DNA from 3 places in the Rhodococcus sp. 05-340-2 genome. Region 2 is predicted to be linked to each of the others. Evidence: predicted binding sites of a transcription regulator. Region 2 holds the regulator's gene; each other region holds the start of a gene.
What was found. Region 2 encodes LexA, which represses DNA repair genes until DNA is damaged. Its sites were predicted from a motif close to CGAACANNTGTTCG; they were not measured.
Positions count from the first base shown of each region.

Region 1: CH271_RS04790 (HNH endonuclease signature motif containing protein) is a predicted target of LexA. The motif match lies at 3,734-3,747, and genes of this name have one in related genera.
Region 3: CH271_RS12170 (error-prone DNA polymerase) is a predicted target of LexA. The motif match lies at 3,239-3,252, and genes of this name have one in related genera.

Region 1 is NZ_NOYU01000010.1:101,269-106,889, forward strand. Features, by position in the region: gene CH271_RS04765 (ABC transporter ATP-binding protein) at 1-735, shown strand, start outside; gene CH271_RS04770 (TetR/AcrR family transcriptional regulator) at 805-1,371, shown strand; gene CH271_RS04775 (FBP domain-containing protein) at 1,373-1,861, shown strand; gene CH271_RS04780 (NAD(P)H-dependent oxidoreductase) at 1,862-2,629, opposite strand; gene CH271_RS04785 (GlxA family transcriptional regulator) at 2,701-3,648, shown strand; gene CH271_RS04790 (HNH endonuclease signature motif containing protein) at 3,762-5,105, shown strand; gene CH271_RS04795 (trypsin-like serine peptidase) at 5,255-5,621, opposite strand, start outside.
Region 2 is NZ_NOYU01000027.1:415,540-421,160, forward strand. Features, by position in the region: gene ptsP (phosphoenolpyruvate--protein phosphotransferase) at 1-714, shown strand, start outside; gene CH271_RS16980 (uracil-xanthine permease family protein) at 736-2,007, shown strand; gene CH271_RS16985 (acyl-CoA dehydrogenase family protein) at 2,160-3,302, shown strand; gene lexA (transcriptional repressor LexA) at 3,381-4,064, opposite strand; gene CH271_RS16995 (hypothetical protein) at 4,450-4,860, shown strand; gene nrdR (transcriptional regulator NrdR) at 4,961-5,425, shown strand; gene hrpA (ATP-dependent RNA helicase HrpA) at 5,438-5,621, opposite strand, start outside.
Region 3 is NZ_NOYU01000022.1:317,505-323,125, reverse strand. Features, by position in the region: gene CH271_RS12170 (error-prone DNA polymerase) at 1-3,206, opposite strand, end outside; gene CH271_RS12165 (MMPL family transporter) at 3,346-5,475, shown strand; gene CH271_RS12160 (SDR family oxidoreductase) at 5,510-5,621, shown strand, end outside.

The DNA of each region.
Region 1 (5,621 bases), on a different contig from region 2:
CCCGCCGACGCCACCTTGGACGTCACCGATCTGCGACACGAGTACGAGTCCGGCCACGAGGTGCTGCACGGAGTGAACCTCCGGGTCGACGCCGGCGAGACCGTCGCACTCGTCGGTTCCACCGGCGCAGGCAAATCCACGATCGCATCCATCGCGGCCGGTTCGATGGCGTCGACGTCGGGGACGGTTCGTGTCGGCGGCGCATCACTGGATGCACTGGGCAGCGAAGGATTACGGCGGCACGTCGCGATCGTCAGCCAGGAAGTCCACGTGTTCGCCGGCCGGTTGGTCGACGACGTGCTGCTCGCCGCCCCGGATGCCGGTCGCGACGACGTGGAAGCCGCACTGCGCACCGTCGGAGCATGGGCGTGGGTCGAGGCGCTGGACAACGGCCTCGACACTGCCGTCGGCGAGGGTGGACATCAGTTGACCGCGGCTCAGTCGCAGCAGTTGGCCTTGGCGCGACTGGTTCTCGCCGACCCGGCCGTCGCCGTGCTGGACGAGGCCACTGCAGAAGCCGGCAGTTCCGGGGCACGAGACCTCGAAGCCGCGGCCGAGGCAGCGACCAGAGGGCGCAGCACGTTGATCGTCGCGCATCGGCTGACCCAGGCCGCTGCCGCGGACCGCGTGGTGGTCCTCGAACACGGCAGGATTCTGGAACAGGGTCCGCACGAGCAGCTGGTCGCCGCCGGTGGACGATACGCACAGTTGTGGAAGGCGTGGCAGGGCCGCTGATTGTTATAGCAATTTGCCTAATGCCCTTAGGTTTGGTTACGGTGTCCTCGAAAGAACGAGGAGGCCGGCATGGCACGTGCAGGATTGACCGCTCGACGCATCGTGGCGGCGGGAGCGGATCTGGCCGATGAGGTCGGCTTCGATCGCGTCACCGCCAGTGAGGTAGCCAGACGCTTCGACGTCAAGGTGGCAAGCCTGTATTCGCACCTGAAGAACGCGCACGAGTTGAACGTCGGGATAGCGCTGCTGGCGTTGGAGGAACTGGCCGATCGGGTGTCCGAGGCACTGGCGGGTCGAGCAGGAAAAGACGCTCTGGTTGCCGTCGCCAACGCGTATCTCGACTATTCGCGCGAACACCCCGGTCGCTATGCAGCGACGCAGTTTCCGCTCGATCACGAGACTGCTCTTGCAAGTGCGGGAGTGCGTCACTCGGCGATGATGAAAGCGATCCTCCGGGGGTACGACCTCGGTGAAGAGGATCAGGTACATGCAGTTCGATTGCTCGGCAGTGTGTTTCACGGCTACGCCAGCCTCGATGCGTCTGGCTCGTTCGGTCACAGTGCGCCCGACTCGCAGCAGTCCTGGGCTCGCATCCTCGACGGAATCGACACACTTTTACAGCACTGGAGGCAGTGACATGGAACCGATCTCCGAACGCGACATCAGGTCGTCGTTCGTCAATTCGTCCAAGGGCGACGCCAAGCGGCTCTCGCTTCCCGAGAACATCGACGACGTGCCGTGGGACGATCTCGACTTCTTCGGTTGGGTCGACCCCAAGCTCGCCGGCAGGAGTTATATCGTCGCTCCTTCGGGGGATCGCCTGTGTGGAATCGCGTTGCGCTACAAAGCTGGCGGGCCCAGGAAGGCGCAGATGTGCAGCATCTGCCTCACGACGCATGCCAACGGTGGAGTGTCGCTGATGGCCGCCGCGAAGGCCGGGGAATCCGGCAGGCGTGGCAATACTGTGGGCACCTACATCTGCTCGGACCTCGCGTGCTCGCTGTATGCGCGAAAGAAGAAGACCCCGGCATTGGGCCGACAGTTCAAGGAGGACTTCGACGTCGAGACACGCACCGCGGCAGTCGAAGACAACATCGAAGCGTTCCTCGCTCGCGTCCTCGATTGATCAACTGATCGTGTGTACTCGGATGCCGGTGTCCTCGGGTTCGATGTCATCGCGTAGTACGAATCGCCGGTCGTAGTCGCCGCCGTTTTGCGTGCGGTAGGGGATGGGCGCGTCCGTGGGCAGGCCCTTGACGCGTTGTAGGAGCTCTGATTCTGCTGCAGCGTAATCGGTTTCGGTCATCCGGTCGGCGCTGGCGATCAACACCGGCGGCAGTACGGACATGCCGGTGTAGAACAGGATGCCGTGCTGAATCGGGTACAGCATCTCGTGCAGGTCGCCGTTGATGCCGCGTGCTGACACCGTGTGTTCGCTGCCGCCCATGCTGACGACGACCATCGCACGCTTGCCGGCGAGCACGCCGTCGCCGTAACGCCTGGTGCGGCCGTCTGCACGCCTGATGCCGTATCCGAATCCCTCGACGAAGACTCGATCCACCCAGCCTTTCATGATCGCGGGCATCGAGAACCACCACAGCGGAAACTGCAGCACGACGGCATCGGCCCGCAGCAGCTTCTGTTGTTCCGCGGCGATCTCCGGGGCCTGGGTTCCTGCCGCGAGGGCCGATCTCGACGCGTTGGCCACCTGGAATCGCTCGGTCGGATCGTGGTCGTAGTCCTCTGGCCGGACCACTGGATTCCACTGCATCGCATACAGATCCGACTGCTCGACGGTATGGCCGTCGGCGCGAAGTTGTTCCAAGGCTGCGTCGCGCAGGGAACCGTTGAGGGAGCGGGCGTCTGGATGGGCATGGACCCATAGGATGTTCATGCTCTCGATCCTGGGCTACATCGCATTCCGGAACCAGTGGCGTGAAAGACAACATGTGAAAGAATTCGGCCATGACGCACCGCATTGCCGTCTACGTCCGTGACGGCCTGCTTGCCATGGAGTTGGGCATCGTGCATCGCCTGTTCGGGCAGGCTCGCTCCGACTCCGGCGATCCGCTGTACGAGGTGATCACCTGCACCGACGTACCCGGCCCGGTTCGCACCGACTCCGACGTTCGCATACTCGTCGAACGAGGGCTCGAGGCTGTGGCCGAGGCGGACACCGTCATCGTGCCCGCCTCCGACGTCGACTACGAGACCGGCCTCGACGCCGCCTCGCCCCTGTTCGACGCGGTGTCGAGTCAGAGGTTGGCGTCCATCTGCACGGGCGCTTTCGTCCTCGCTGCGGCGGGTCGGCTCGACGGCAAACGGGCCACCACGCACTGGAAGTCCGCCGCACGTTTTGCCGAACTGTATCCGCAGGTGCTGCTCGACCCCAACGTGCTCTACACCGAGGACGGCAACGTGTTGACCGCGGCAGGGGAGGCATCGGGAATCGATCTGTGTCTGCATATGATTCGACAGGACTTCGGTGCGGCTGTGGCCAATCGGGTGGCGCGCGGAACCGTCGTACCTCCCCACCGCAGCGGCGGGCAGGCGCAGTACATCGACACTCCGGTGCCGCGGACGCACAGCACGTCGACGGCCGATGCGCAGGAGTGGGCACTGCGCAATCTGGGGTCGGCTTTGTCGGTCGAGGTTTTGGCCCGGCACCAGGCGATGAGTGTGCGGACGTTCTCACGCAGGTTCGTCGCCGAAGTCGGTGTCTCTCCGGCTCGTTGGATCGTGGCGCAGCGCGTCCAGCGGGCGAGGGAGTTGCTCGAGAACACGGACCTGACCATCGAACGCATTGCCCACGACACCGGCTTCGGTACGGCTACCTCATTGCGAAACCAGCTTGCCGCGGAGTTGGGGGTCTCGCCGAGCGCATACCGGGCGACATTCAGGGTGGGCGGTTGACGCTTCTATCATGAGACACCGACAGGTTTTGGTCTACGAATAGTTATGTAGGGCAATAGTTTTCGATTGCACTATGGTTGTCAGTCGAATATTTGTTCGATACACTTGCTCGCATGACCACGGAGATCTGGCAACTGAGCGAGAGCGAACTCCTCGCCGATGCCGCCGCGGTCTCCCATCAGATCCAACTACTGGAAGCGCGGCGTATCGCCCTCGTCGCCGAGATCGACACCCGCGTGAGCCGGGAGAAGCTCGGCTTCCCCGGACCCGCCGGCTGGCTGACCTCCACCACACTGCTCTCACCGTCCAAGGCCACCAAGATCGTCGCGCTCGCCCGCGGCATGGCCGCATTTCCCGACATCGCCGACGCCGTGAACACCGGCGTCATGTCCATCGACCACGCCGCCCTGATCCTCACCTTCGCCGAAACACCCCCGGAGAACCTGCCGGAAGAGGGTCGCGATGCCGCACGTAAAGCTCTGATCAAGGCTGCGACAGGACCCGACGCTCGTACCGGCCGGATCCGTGCAGCGATCACCAGACTCGAAGACAGCTTCGGCACCAAGAAACCACCCGCCGAGAACACCGACCGCAACGAACTCTTCGCCTCCACAACCCTGAACGGGCGGCTGGTGTTGAAAGGTGATTTCGATGCTGTCACCGGCGAAAAGCTGCTCACCGCACTCTCGCCGTTGACCGAACCCCACCCCGCAGCCGACGGCAGCCAGACATCCAAAACCGGAGACGATCGCAGCCCCGCCAAACGCAGAGCCGACGCCTTCGGACACATCCTCGACCAATACCTCGCCTCGAGTGATCGCCCCATCGAAGGCGGTGAACGCCCGCACGTCAACCTGCACATCAGCCTGCGCGATCTCACCGACCTCCGCGACAGCGCCGACGACATCACCGACGACATCACCGACGACGAAACCTCACGCGCAGCAGCCGAATCCGACGACGCGACCCAACCCGCCACCGCGGATCGTGGCGCGTATCGCGACCTGTTCGGCGACGGCACCACTGTCGGCTGGCTGCCGTGGATGGGACCACTGTCCCGCAATACTTCCCGTCAGTTGGCGTGTGATTGTGTCCTCACCGCCATCGTCATGGACGAGAACGGCAACCCGTTGAACCTCGCCCGCACCGCCCGCACCGTCACCGCCAAACAACGCAGAGCCCTCACCGCCCGCGATCACGGTTGTGCGTTCCCCGGCTGCGGAAAACCTGCAGCCTGGACCGAAGGACACCACATCTGGCACTGGGGCGACGGCGGCCCCACCGACATGAACAATCTGGTTCTGCTCTGCGGATTCCACCACCGCCTCATGCACCACTCCGACTGGGAAGTGTTCATCGGTACCGACAACCACCCCTGGTTCGTACCACCGGCAACCGTCGACCCGTATCGACAACCGAGACAATCCCACGCCCGCGCCGGCCCTCATATCGCCTGAAATCCAGGAAGACTCCAGCCCCGCACCGAAACACCGGTGCGGGGCTGGAAGAGGTTGTCGCGAGGCCGATCAGAGTTGATCGAGTGCTGGATCACGAGCCGGCGCATCAGTCGGACCGGATCTCCCAGCAACCCGAGTCAACGTGTGGGCTACGGACGCCAGTTCGCCAGGCCGTAGTTGACGAGATCGACCATGGGGCTTCCGGCGGCGTACACGAGTCGCGTCGGGTCGAGACCGTCCTTCTCCGTTCCGCTCAGCACACCGACGGCATAGGGGTTGGCGGTGTGCTGCCAGAGCGGGCCACCGGACCAACCCGGTCCGAGGTCTGCGCGCAACGCGAATTCGAGCTCGCGGCCCGGACTGTCGTCGTCGATGTCGCGGATCCCCATGTCCAACTCGACGGCCGGTCGCTGACCGTAGCTGCCCGGATACCCCGACGAGACGTAACGCTTGTTGTAGTACTGATCTTCGCTGCCGAACGACGCAGTACCCATCCACCCGAGCGCGGAGCCCAGG
Region 2 (5,621 bases):
GCGTTCGCAGGCAAGAAGGTCGTCGTGCGGACTCTCGACGCCGGCTCGGACAAGCCGCTGAGGTTCGCCACCCATCCCGACGAGGCCAATCCGGCCCTCGGCATTCGCGGCATCCGTATCGCCGAGGCCGACCGCGGGATTCTGTACCGCCAACTCGACGGCATCACAGCAGCCGCGAAGGCGACCGATTCCTCCCCGTGGGTGATGGCTCCGATGATCGCAACCGCGCTGGAGGCGAAGGATTTCGCCGCCGACGTCCGTGAACGAGGACTGACGCCCGGCGTCATGATCGAGGTGCCCGCAGCCGCGCTCCTCGCCGAGCACATCCTCGAGCACGTGGACTTCCTGTCCATCGGCACCAACGACCTGGCGCAGTACACGATGGCCGCCGACCGCATGTCTGCACAGCTCGCCGGTCTCACCGATCCGTGGCAGCCGGCCGTGCTGGCACTGGTGGCCCACACCGCTGCCGCGGGTGCCAAGGCAGGCAAGCCGGTCGGAGTCTGCGGCGAGGCCGCTGCCGATCCACTGCTGGCCTGTGTGTTGGTCGGGCTCGGCATCACCTCTCTGTCTGCAGCGTCGGCCGCCGTCGCGCATGTGGGTTCCAAATTGGCCACGGTCACGCTTGCTCAGTGCAAGGAAGCGGCCGCCGCCGCGCTGAAAACGGACAGCACCGCCGCTGCCCGTGAGGCAGTGAGCGCGATCCTCGGCTGACGCAATAGTCTTTTTCCCATCATGAGAAATCTGGGTTGGACGCTGCACGGAAACGGAAAGACCGTCGAGGCCGGAGCGGTGGTGGCACCGGACGAGCGATTGACGTGGCCGCGCACCGTCGGCATCGGGATGCAGCACGTCGTCGCCATGTTCGGTGCCACGTTGCTCGTTCCGACGATCACCGGCTTCCCGGTGTCGACGACACTGCTGTTCTCGGGCATCGGAACGGTGCTGTTCCTGATCATCACCCGGGGGCGGGTGCCGAGCTACCTCGGATCGTCCTTCGCATTCCTGGCTCCGCTCGGTGCCACCCAGGCGAACGGCCCGGCCGCGCAGCTCGGTGCCGTTCTGTGCGTCGGTCTCGTGCTCGCGGCCATCGGCGTCATGGTCAAGATCGCCGGTCGGCGCGTACTCGACGCCGCCATGCCGCCCGTGGTGACCGGTGCCGTGGTCGTCTTGATCGGGTTGAATCTGGCCCCGGCCGCGACGACGTCGTTCGAGGCGCAGCCGCTCATCGCCGCAGTCACGCTGGTCGCCATCCTGTTGGCCACGGCGATCGGACCCGGACTGCTCGGGCGACTGGGAATTCTGGTCGGTGTCGTCGTCGGTTGGGTGTTCGCCGCTGTCACCGGCGGAATCGCGCAACCACGCCTCGACGCGCTGAGCGCGGCGAGCTGGATCGGCCTGCCCGAGTTCCGTGGACCGTCGTTCGAGCTGTCGGTGATCCTGGTGGCGCTACCGGTGGTGATCGTCCTGGTCGCCGAGAACGTCGGACACGTCAAGGCCGTCGCGGCGATGACCGGCAAGAACCTCGACGACGTGGCCGGTGACGCACTGATCGCCGACGGGTTGGCGACCACCCTGGCCGGAGCCGCCGGTGGCTCGGGCACCACCACGTACGCCGAGAACATCGGGGTCATGGCCGCCACCCGCGTCTATTCGACGGCCGCGTACTGGGTCGCGGCCATCACTGCGATAGTGCTCGCGTTCTCGCCCAAGTTCGGAGCCCTGATCTTCACCGTGCCCGACGGCGTCATCGGGGGAGCAACCCTGGTGCTGTACGGACTCATCGGGCTACTGGGCGTTCGTATCTGGACCGACGCGAAGGTCGACTTCACCGATCCGGTCAATCTCATGGTGGTCGCTGCGGCGCTCGTCGCCGGCATCGGTGACCTGACACTGGCTGTCGGATCGGTCGAGCTCGGCGGTATCGCGTGGGGTTCGGTCGGCATCCTCGTCGGCTACCCGATCGTCTCGGCGCTCGCGAGGAGTGCAGGCAAACGAGGTCGTTAGCGGGGTCGGTCACGGATCGCGCGCGTTTTGGTCATCGACCGCCTCGACACCGCGGACGTAGTGTTTGCCTGTGACGTCAGTCGTACCGGCGACCGAGATCCGTAGAGATTTCGCGTGGTCGCTGTCGGTATGCACCGAACAAGGAGACATTCGTGGAACGCACACTTTTCGAGCCCGAGCACGAGCTGTTCCGGGAGTCGTACCGGAAATTTCTCGATCAGCACGTGGCACCGAACCACGCGAAGTGGGAAGAGCAGAACATCGTCGATCGCGGTGTCTGGGTCGAGGCCGGTAAGCAGGGCTTCCTCGGAACGGCAGCGCCCGAGGAATTCGGCGGCGGCGGAGTCAAGGACTTTCGCTACAACGCCATCGTCACCGAGGAAACCACTCGCGGCGGCTACAGCGGCATCGGCTTCACCCTGCACAACGACGTCGTCGCGCCGTACTTGATCGAGCTGGCCAACGACGAGCAGAAGCAGCGTTGGCTCCCCGGATTCTGTTCGGGTGAGCTGATCACCGCGATCGCCATGACCGAGCCGGGTACCGGAAGCGACCTGCAGGGCATCAAGACCAAGGCCGTTCGCGACGGCGACGACTGGGTATTGAACGGCTCGAAGACGTTCATCACCAACGGAATCAACGCCGATCTGATCATCGTCGTAGCCTGCACCGACCCCGAGAAGGGTGCCCAGGGCTTCAGCCTGCTGGTCGTCGAGCGCGACATGCCCGGTTTCGAGCGTGGCCGCAATCTCGACAAGATCGGTATGAAGGCCCAGGACACAGCCGAACTCAGCTTCACCGACGTTCGCGTGCCCGCGGCCAACCTGCTCGGTGAAGAAGGCATGGGCTTCATCTACCTCATGCAGAATCTTCCTCAGGAACGGCTCTCGATCGCTGTTGTCGCCGCTGCGGCCATGGAATCTGCGCTGGACATGACGATCCAGTACTGCCGCGATCGCAAGGCCTTCGGAAAGTCGATCGGCAAGTTCCAGAACACCCGATTCGTGTTGGCGGAGTTGGCGACCGAGACCACCGCCACCCGCATCATGGTGGACAAGTTCATCGAACTGCTCAACGCGGGCACCCTGACCGTCCAGGAAGCCGCGATGGCGAAATGGTGGACCACCGAGAATCAGGTCAAACTGATCGACCGGTGCCTGCAGCTGCACGGCGGCTACGGCTACATGAAGGAATATCCGATCGCCAAGGCGTACATGGATTCTCGTGTGCAGACCATCTACGGCGGCACCACAGAAATCATGAAGGAGATCATCGGCCGCGGATTGAATCTGTGATCCGCTGATCCGAAGAACACGCGAAGGGCCGCAGCACACTGTGCTGCGGCCCTTCGCGTTTGTCTTCGGTGACGATCCCTACAGCTTGCGCATCACGGTGACGACCTTGCCGAGGATCGCGGCGTTGTTGCCCGGAATCGGCTCGAACAGCGGGTTGTGCGGCAGCAGCCACACCTCGCCCTTGGACCGCTTGAACGTCTTGACGGTGGCCTCGCCGTCGATCATCGCAGCTACGATGTCGCCGTTGTCGGCCACGGACTGCTGACGAACCACCACCCAGTCACCGTCGCAGATGGCCGCATCGATCATCGACTCGCCGACCACCTTCAGCAGAAACAGCGAACCCTGACCGACCAGCTCGCGGGGGAGTGGGAACACGTCCTCGACGGCTTCCTCGGCCAGGATGGGACCGCCTGCGGCGATCCGGCCCAGTACCGGAACGAACGTCGGGGTCGGCAACCGATCCTGTTCCTCGGACGCCGACGAACCGTCGACCGCGGCGGCAGCCTGATCGGCCTGCACCTCGTCGAGACCGCGGACGTCGACGGCTCGGGGACGGTTGGCGTCGCGCCTGAGGAAGCCCTTGCGTTCGAGGGTGCGCAGCTGGTGGGCAACGGAGGAGGTCGAGGTCAGACCGACCGCGTCTCCGATCTCCCGGATGCTCGGCGGGTAGCCGCGCTCGGTGACCGACGCGCGAATGACCTCGAGTACCTTCCGCTGCCGCTCGGTCAGACCCGCACTGATATCGGTGCCGACCTCCATGGCCTTGGAGGTCGGTTCCGCGGCCGGCTTTCCCGCCGCGGCCTTGGTGGCGGTGGCCTTGGCTCCGGTCGTCCTGGAACCCGTCGTCGTGGAACGCGTGGTCGACCTCGTCGAGGTCTCGTCCTTCATGCTGTCGGCCTCCTGCTGGTGTCCTGGGATCCGGTCTGCGTGGTAGGTCTGCGCGGACTGGAGTTGATGGTGTCGACTCGTGTGGCGTGTGGTTTCTGACACGAATCTAGCGTGTATCAGCTGTTGAATCAAACATCTGTTCGACTCGTGTCGCGTTTTCTGCAGACTTTGTCGGAGGCTCGTGATAGAACTTCGAACAAGCGTCCATCGAACGCCTGATCGAACAATCGATCCAACGAGCGAAGTCGAGGTTCCGATGACCATCATCACCGATCGCCCCACCGCCGCCGGTGTCCGTGCCCGGTCCACTGTCGTCGAGCGTCGTCGCCGGGCGCGTCCCGTTCTGCAGAGTCCCATCGGGATGCACGGCGTCACGGCACCCCGTACACAGAGCGCACCGTGCCTTCCGGTCCTCGATCCGTCGTGGTCCGATGTCACCGATCGCGAGGAGGCCGATCGTGAGTTCGACGCGACCTCCGCGCACTTCGCGGGCCAGCCGGTTCGGCTGCGATCGCTCGTGCTGACGGTGTTGGCGGTCCTGGTCGTCGCAGGTGGCCTGATCGGCATCGCGAACCTGCGGGCGGCTGCTCCCGATGCAGGTGCGCAGCCGGTCGGTGTGGTCGAAGTGCACGACGGAGCTCTCGTCGAGTACACGCCCGGCAGATGACCACCGGCCCCGTCGCGTTCGCGAGGACTGAGTATCCTCGACAGACTGCCCCGATGTGCGTGCTCGTCGTCGGAGCATCGGCTACGACGGAGGACCCCTCATGCATTGCCCGTTCTGCAGGCATCCCGACTCACGCGTGGTCGACTCGCGTGAGATGGACGAGGGCCAAGCAATCCGGCGTCGTCGCTCCTGCCCGGAGTGCGGCCGTCGATTCACCACCGTCGAGGCCGCAGTGCTCGCGGTCGTGAAGCGCAGCGGCGTGACCGAGCCGTTCAGTCGCGAGAAGGTCGTCAAGGGAGTCCGACGCGCCTGCCAGGGCAGAGATGTCGACAACGATGCGCTGAACCTGCTGGCGCAGCAGGTCGAGGACGCCATCCGTGCCGCGGGATCCGCGGAGATCCCCAGCAACGAAGTGGGGTTGGCCATTCTCGGTCCGCTCCGTGATCTCGACGAAGTGGCCTACCTGCGCTTTGCTTCGGTCTACCGCTCGTTCAGTTCGGCCGAGGACTTCGAGAAAGAGATCCACGAACTGCGCAAGCACCGCGAGTCCGCCGACATCGACTGACAGATCCGCCCGTCAGCGACTCTGGTCCGAGATCGCCTTCTCGATGCGCTTCTCCGAGACCGGATACGCCGTACGAATCCCTTGGGCGAACAATCCCACCCGCAACTCCTCGATCATCCAGAACAGTTCCTGTACCCCGGAACTGTTCTTTCTGCTTTCCGGAAGCGAATCCAACAGTCGTCCGTACGACGCGTAC
Region 3 (5,621 bases), on a different contig from region 2:
GCCCCCTCGGCGTTCTGTACTTTGCCTCGAATCAGCAACGCCGGAGCCGTGATCGCCAACTTGCGGTACTTGGCCCACAATCCGACCGAGCACACCACGTTGACCATGCCGGTCTCGTCCTCGAGGTTGATGAACGTGACGCCTCCGGCAGTTGCCGGCCGCTGGCGATGCGTCACCGCTCCGCCGACGAGCACTCGGTCGCCATCCGGAATCTGCAGCAGCCGGTTCGCGGGAATCACGCCGAATGAATCGAGCCGATCGCGAAAGAACTGCGTGGGATAGGAATCCGGTGACACACCGGTTGCCCAGACGTCGGCCGAGGCCAGATCGAGATCCGACATCCCCGGTAGCGCAGGCGCTTTCGTCGACGCTCCGATGCCAGGAAGCAGGCCCGGACGCTCCCCCGCTGCAGCGCCCGCAGCCCACAGCGCCTCCCGGCGAGTGATACCGAAGCACCCGAGTGCGCCTGCCGTGGCCAATGCTTCCGCCTGTGCAACCGACAGTTCGACGCGTCCCGTCAGGTCCAGGAACGAGGTGTACGGCCCGTGTGCATCTCGCGCGTCGACGATCTTCTGGGCCACTGCGGTCCCGATGAACTTCACATCCGCCAACCCCATGCGAATCTCGAGGCCGTCTCCCTCGAGATTCGCATGGCCGAGACTGGCGTTCACGTCTGCACCGTGGACGATCACACCGTGCCGCCTGGCATCGGCGACCAAAGATTGCGGTGAGTAGAAACCCATCGGTTGGGCGCGCAGCAAACCTGCACAGAACGCCGCCGGATGGTGCAACTTGAACCACGACGAGTAGAACACCAGTGAGGCGAAGCTCTGCGAATGGCTCTCGGGGAAGCCGAAATTGGCGAAAGCCGACAGCTTTTCGTAGATTCGGTCCGCCGCCGCGCCGGTGATGCCGTGAAGATCGCGCATCCCGTCGTAGAACCGCCCCCGCAGCAGTTCCATCTTCTCCGGTGACCGTTTCGATCCCATGGCGCGGCGCAGTTGATCGGCGTCGGCGGCACTGAAACCGGCGACGTCGATGGCCATCTGCATCAGCTGTTCCTGGAACAGCGGAACGCCCAGAGTTCGATCGAGCGCCTTCTTGAGCGACGGATGCTCGAAGATCACCGGCTCGAGTCCGTTGCGGCGCTTGATGTACGGGTGCACCGAACCACCCTGGATCGGGCCGGGACGGATCAGCGCCACCTCGACCACCAGATCGTAGAAGTTCCGCGGCTTGAGCCGCGGCAGAGTGGCCATCTGCGCGCGGGACTCGACCTGGAACACCCCCACCGAATCGGCTCGCTGCAGCATCTCGTACACCTCGGGCTCGGACAGGTCGATCGAGGCGAGTTCGATATCGATGCCCTTGTGCTCGGCGATCAGGTCCATCATGTAGTGCAGCGCCGAGAGCATGCCGAGCCCGAGCATGTCGAACTTCACCAAACCCACTGCGGCACAATCGTCCTTGTCCCACTGAAGCACACTGCGGTTCTCCATCGTCGCCCATTCCACCGGGCAGACGTCGGCGATCGGCCGATCGCAGATCACCATGCCACCGGAGTGAATACCGAGGTGGCGAGGGAAGCCCTCGATCTGGCGCGCGAGTTCGAGAACGGACTCGGGAATACCGTCGCCCTCCTGATCTCCGATTCCCGACCAGCGGGTGATCTGCTTGCTCCATGCGTCCTGCTGCCCCTGCGAAAAGCCGAGCGCACGGGCCATGTCTCGCACCGAGGACTTACCGCGATAGGTGATGACGTTGGCCACCTGAGCGGCATGAGTGCGGCCGTACTTGGAGTAGACGTGCTGGATCGCTTCTTCGCGTCGATCGGATTCGATGTCGATGTCGATGTCGGGGGGTCCGTCGCGCTCGGGTGCGAGGAACCGCTCGAACAGCAGCTTGTTCGCCACCGGATCGACGTTGGTGATGCCGATCGCGAAACAGACAGCCGAGTTTGCCGCCGAACCTCTTCCCTGACAGAGGATGTCGTGTGTCTTGCAGAAGTGGACGATGTCGTGGACCACCAGGAAGTAGCCGGGGAATTCGAGCCTCTCGATGATGTCGAGCTCGTACTCGAGCTGCGAATAGGCCGCCGGGTTCGCCGACTGCGAGCCGTACCGGCGTGCGGCCCCCTCGAACGTGAGTCGACGCAGATAGCTGATCTCGGTGTATCCGTCGGGCACATCGAACGGCGGCAGGCGCGGCGCGATCAACGTCAGATCGAACGAACACTCACGACCGAGCTCGACGGCACCGCGCACCGCGCCCGGATAGTGCTGGAACAGCTCCGACATCTCCGACCCGGAACGTAGATGTCCGCCGCCGGTCGGTGCCAACCAACCGGCAGCCTCGTCCAAGCTGCTCCGCGCGCGCACAGCGGCCATCGCCATGGCCAATCTCCTGCTGCGAGGGCTGGCGTAGTGCGCGGCCGTAGTGGCGATCGTCGGAAGACCGTACCGCCGAGCCAGCGTCGCGAGAGCGTCGTTGCGCTCGTCGTCGTCCGCGACGCCGTGCCGGGTGAGTTCGACGGTGACACGATCGGATCCGAACCGGTCGACGAGAGCGCGCAGCGCGGCCTCTGCCGCCTCCGGACCACCACGCGAGAGCGCCTGCCGGACATGTCCCTTTCGGCAACCGGTGAGAATCTCCCAGTGACCGCCCGCTGATTCGGTGAGTTCGTCGATGTCGTACTGCGGCTTACCTTTGACCCCACCTGCCAGGTGTGCAGCTGCGATCCGACGTGAGAGCCGGCGATACCCCTCCTGGCCGCGAGCGAGCACCAGTAGATGAGTGCCGTCGGGATCGGTCTCCCCGGCTCGGGATCGATGTGTGTCCAGCGAGAGTTCGGCACCGAACACGGTTCCGATGCCGAGAGCTCTGGCCGCCTCGGCGAAGCGCACGACTCCGTAGAAACCGTCGTGATCGGTGATGGCGATGGACTCGAGGCCAAGGCGTACCGCCTCCTCGACCATCTCCTCGGGCTGCGAGGCACCGTCGAGAAAGCTGAACGCCGAGTGCGCATGCAATTCCGCGTACGGCGTTGCCGGGCGCACCGGCTCGCGGTGGCGAGGCCCCTCGTAGGCTTCTCGTTTCCGGGACCAGGCCGGGCTGTCGCCACCATCACCCTCGGCCGCAGGCTTGGGACGCCCGGACAGAACTCGTTCCATCTCCGACCACGTGGGTGGTCCGTCGTTCCATCCCATCGAGCCCACCCACCTTCACACTGCCGCCTCATCGAACACTTGTTCTAATGAGAACACGAGGGTCCGACACGGATCAACTAGAGTCGAATCGCCATCGACCCTTTTCACCGAATCCCTTTCACAGAGCCGGAGCACAGACGTGACGCGTTGGGCATCGTTCGTCGTATCGCACAAACGATGGGCACTCGCTGTTGTCGTCGCCGTCGTCGCCGTCGGCGGGATCTTCGGACTCGGCGTCTTCTCGAAACTGAGCGAGGGCGGTTACGCCGACGCAGGCAGTGAATCGTCCGAGGTCGCGCGACTGGTGCAGGGCATCGGCCAACCGACCCCCGACATCGTCGCGATCTACACCGCCCCCGAGGGCAGGACGATCGACGACATCGGACCGCAGGTGCAGGCGACGCTCGACGAGTTCAGCAGTCGATACACCCTCGGCAACGTCAGTTCGTACTGGAGCGCAGACCCGGTCAGCAAGGAATTCCTGGTCTCCAAGGACCGAACCAAGGCGTTGGCCACGGTGTCTCTCGGTGCGAACTCGGGCGTCACGTTCAATACTTTCGGCGAACTTCCTCCACAGCTCGAAGTGCCCGGAATCGAATCGCAGTTCGCCGGCGCGTCGGTGGTGGGAGTCTCGCTCAGCGAAACCCTCGAACGCGACCTGATCCGCTCCGAGATCATCGCTGTTCCCATCACGTTGCTGCTACTGATCTTCATCTTCGGCGGCGTGGTCGCTGCAGCGGTTCCGGTGTTCGTCGGCATTCTGAGCGTGCTCAGTTCGCTCGCGATCCTGCGGGTGCTCACCGAGTTCACCGAAGTCAGCTCGTTCTCCATCAACGTCGCGTCGTTGCTGGGACTCGGCCTGGCCATCGACTACGGACTGTTCATCGTCAGTAGGTTCCGCGAAGAATTGCGCGGTGGACTGACGCCGATCGACGCGACCATCCGCACGGTATCCACCGCGGGCAAGACCGTCGTCTTCTCCGGACTACTCCTGATCTGCGCATTCGCCGGCATGCTCGTCTTTCCGCAGGCGGTGATCAGGTCCCTCGGGTTCGGAGCCATGGCGGCGGTGGCGAGCGCGGCCGTCCTGTCACTGACCGCTGTCCCGGCACTGCTCGCCATTCTCGGCACCCGCATCAACTCCTGGACATGGTCACGAACTGCATCCGATCGCAGTGATGCACGCGCACACAAGTTCTGGGGCGGCGTCGTCACCCGCGTCATGAAGCATCCGGGCATCGTCGCTGCCGTCATCGTCGCCGGGTTGCTGATCATCGCCACCCCGATCCTGAAGGTCTCACTCGGAGAGGTCGACTACACGGCGCTGCCGAAGGACAACCCTGCGCGCATGGCATTCGAAACTCTCGGTTCCGACTTCGAATCCACCGGCGAGGGCGCAACCGTGGTGCTGCGCGGCCTGGACGGCGTCAAGCCTCAGGGCGCACCGATTGCAGCGCTCACCTCCGCTGTGGAATCCACGCCCGGTATCGCCCGAGCCGAATTCCTGGGCTCCAAGGACGATTTCGTGACGTTGCGGGCGTCCTACAGCGAACCGACCGATGGGCTGAGCGAGGCCGAATCCCAATCCGACGCAGTGGCGGCGCTGCGCTCGATCGCTCCCCCGGACGGCACCGAGATCCTCGTGGGCGGCGGACGAGCCAATGTCGACGACGGCAATGCGGCGATCGCGAAGTGGCTACCGGTGATGATCGCCATCATGGTCGTCTCGACGCTGGTGTTGCTGTTCCTCGCGTTCGGATCGATCGTGCTGCCGATCAAGGCGGTCCTGATGGCCGGACTGAGCTTGGCTGCCACCTTCGGCGCACTCACGTGGGTGTTCCAGGAAGGCCACGGAGCCGACCTGCTCGGCGTCACCCCCGGACCGCTCGAGTCGACGTTCGTGGTGCTCATTCTCGCGGTCATCTTCGGTTTGTCGACCGATTACGAGGTGTTCCTGATGTCGCGCATGGTCGAGGCTCGCGCGGCTGGAGCGAGCACCGAGGAAGCGGTGATCTTCGGCGCTCAACGCACCGGACGCATCGTCACTGCGGCGGCGTTGATTCTGATCGTCGTCACCGGAGCCTTCACGATCTCGGGTCTGTCGATCATGAAGTTCCTCGGCGTCGGAGTCATTCTGGCTCTGATCATCGACGCGACGATCATCCGTATGTTGCTGGTTCCGTCCTTGATCAAACTCATGGGCGAGGCCAATTGGTGGGCACCTGCCTGGATGAAGAAAGTGCACGAAAAAGCCGGTATCGGGCACTAGCACCGGAACTTACTTCGGAGTAAGGTCGGCTCGCATGGCGAACTACATCGTAACCGGCGGTACCGGGTTTCTCGGGAAGAACGTCCTGCCCCGATTGCTCGAACGTGATGCGCTCGCTGCGATCCACGTGCTGGTGCGTCCGCATT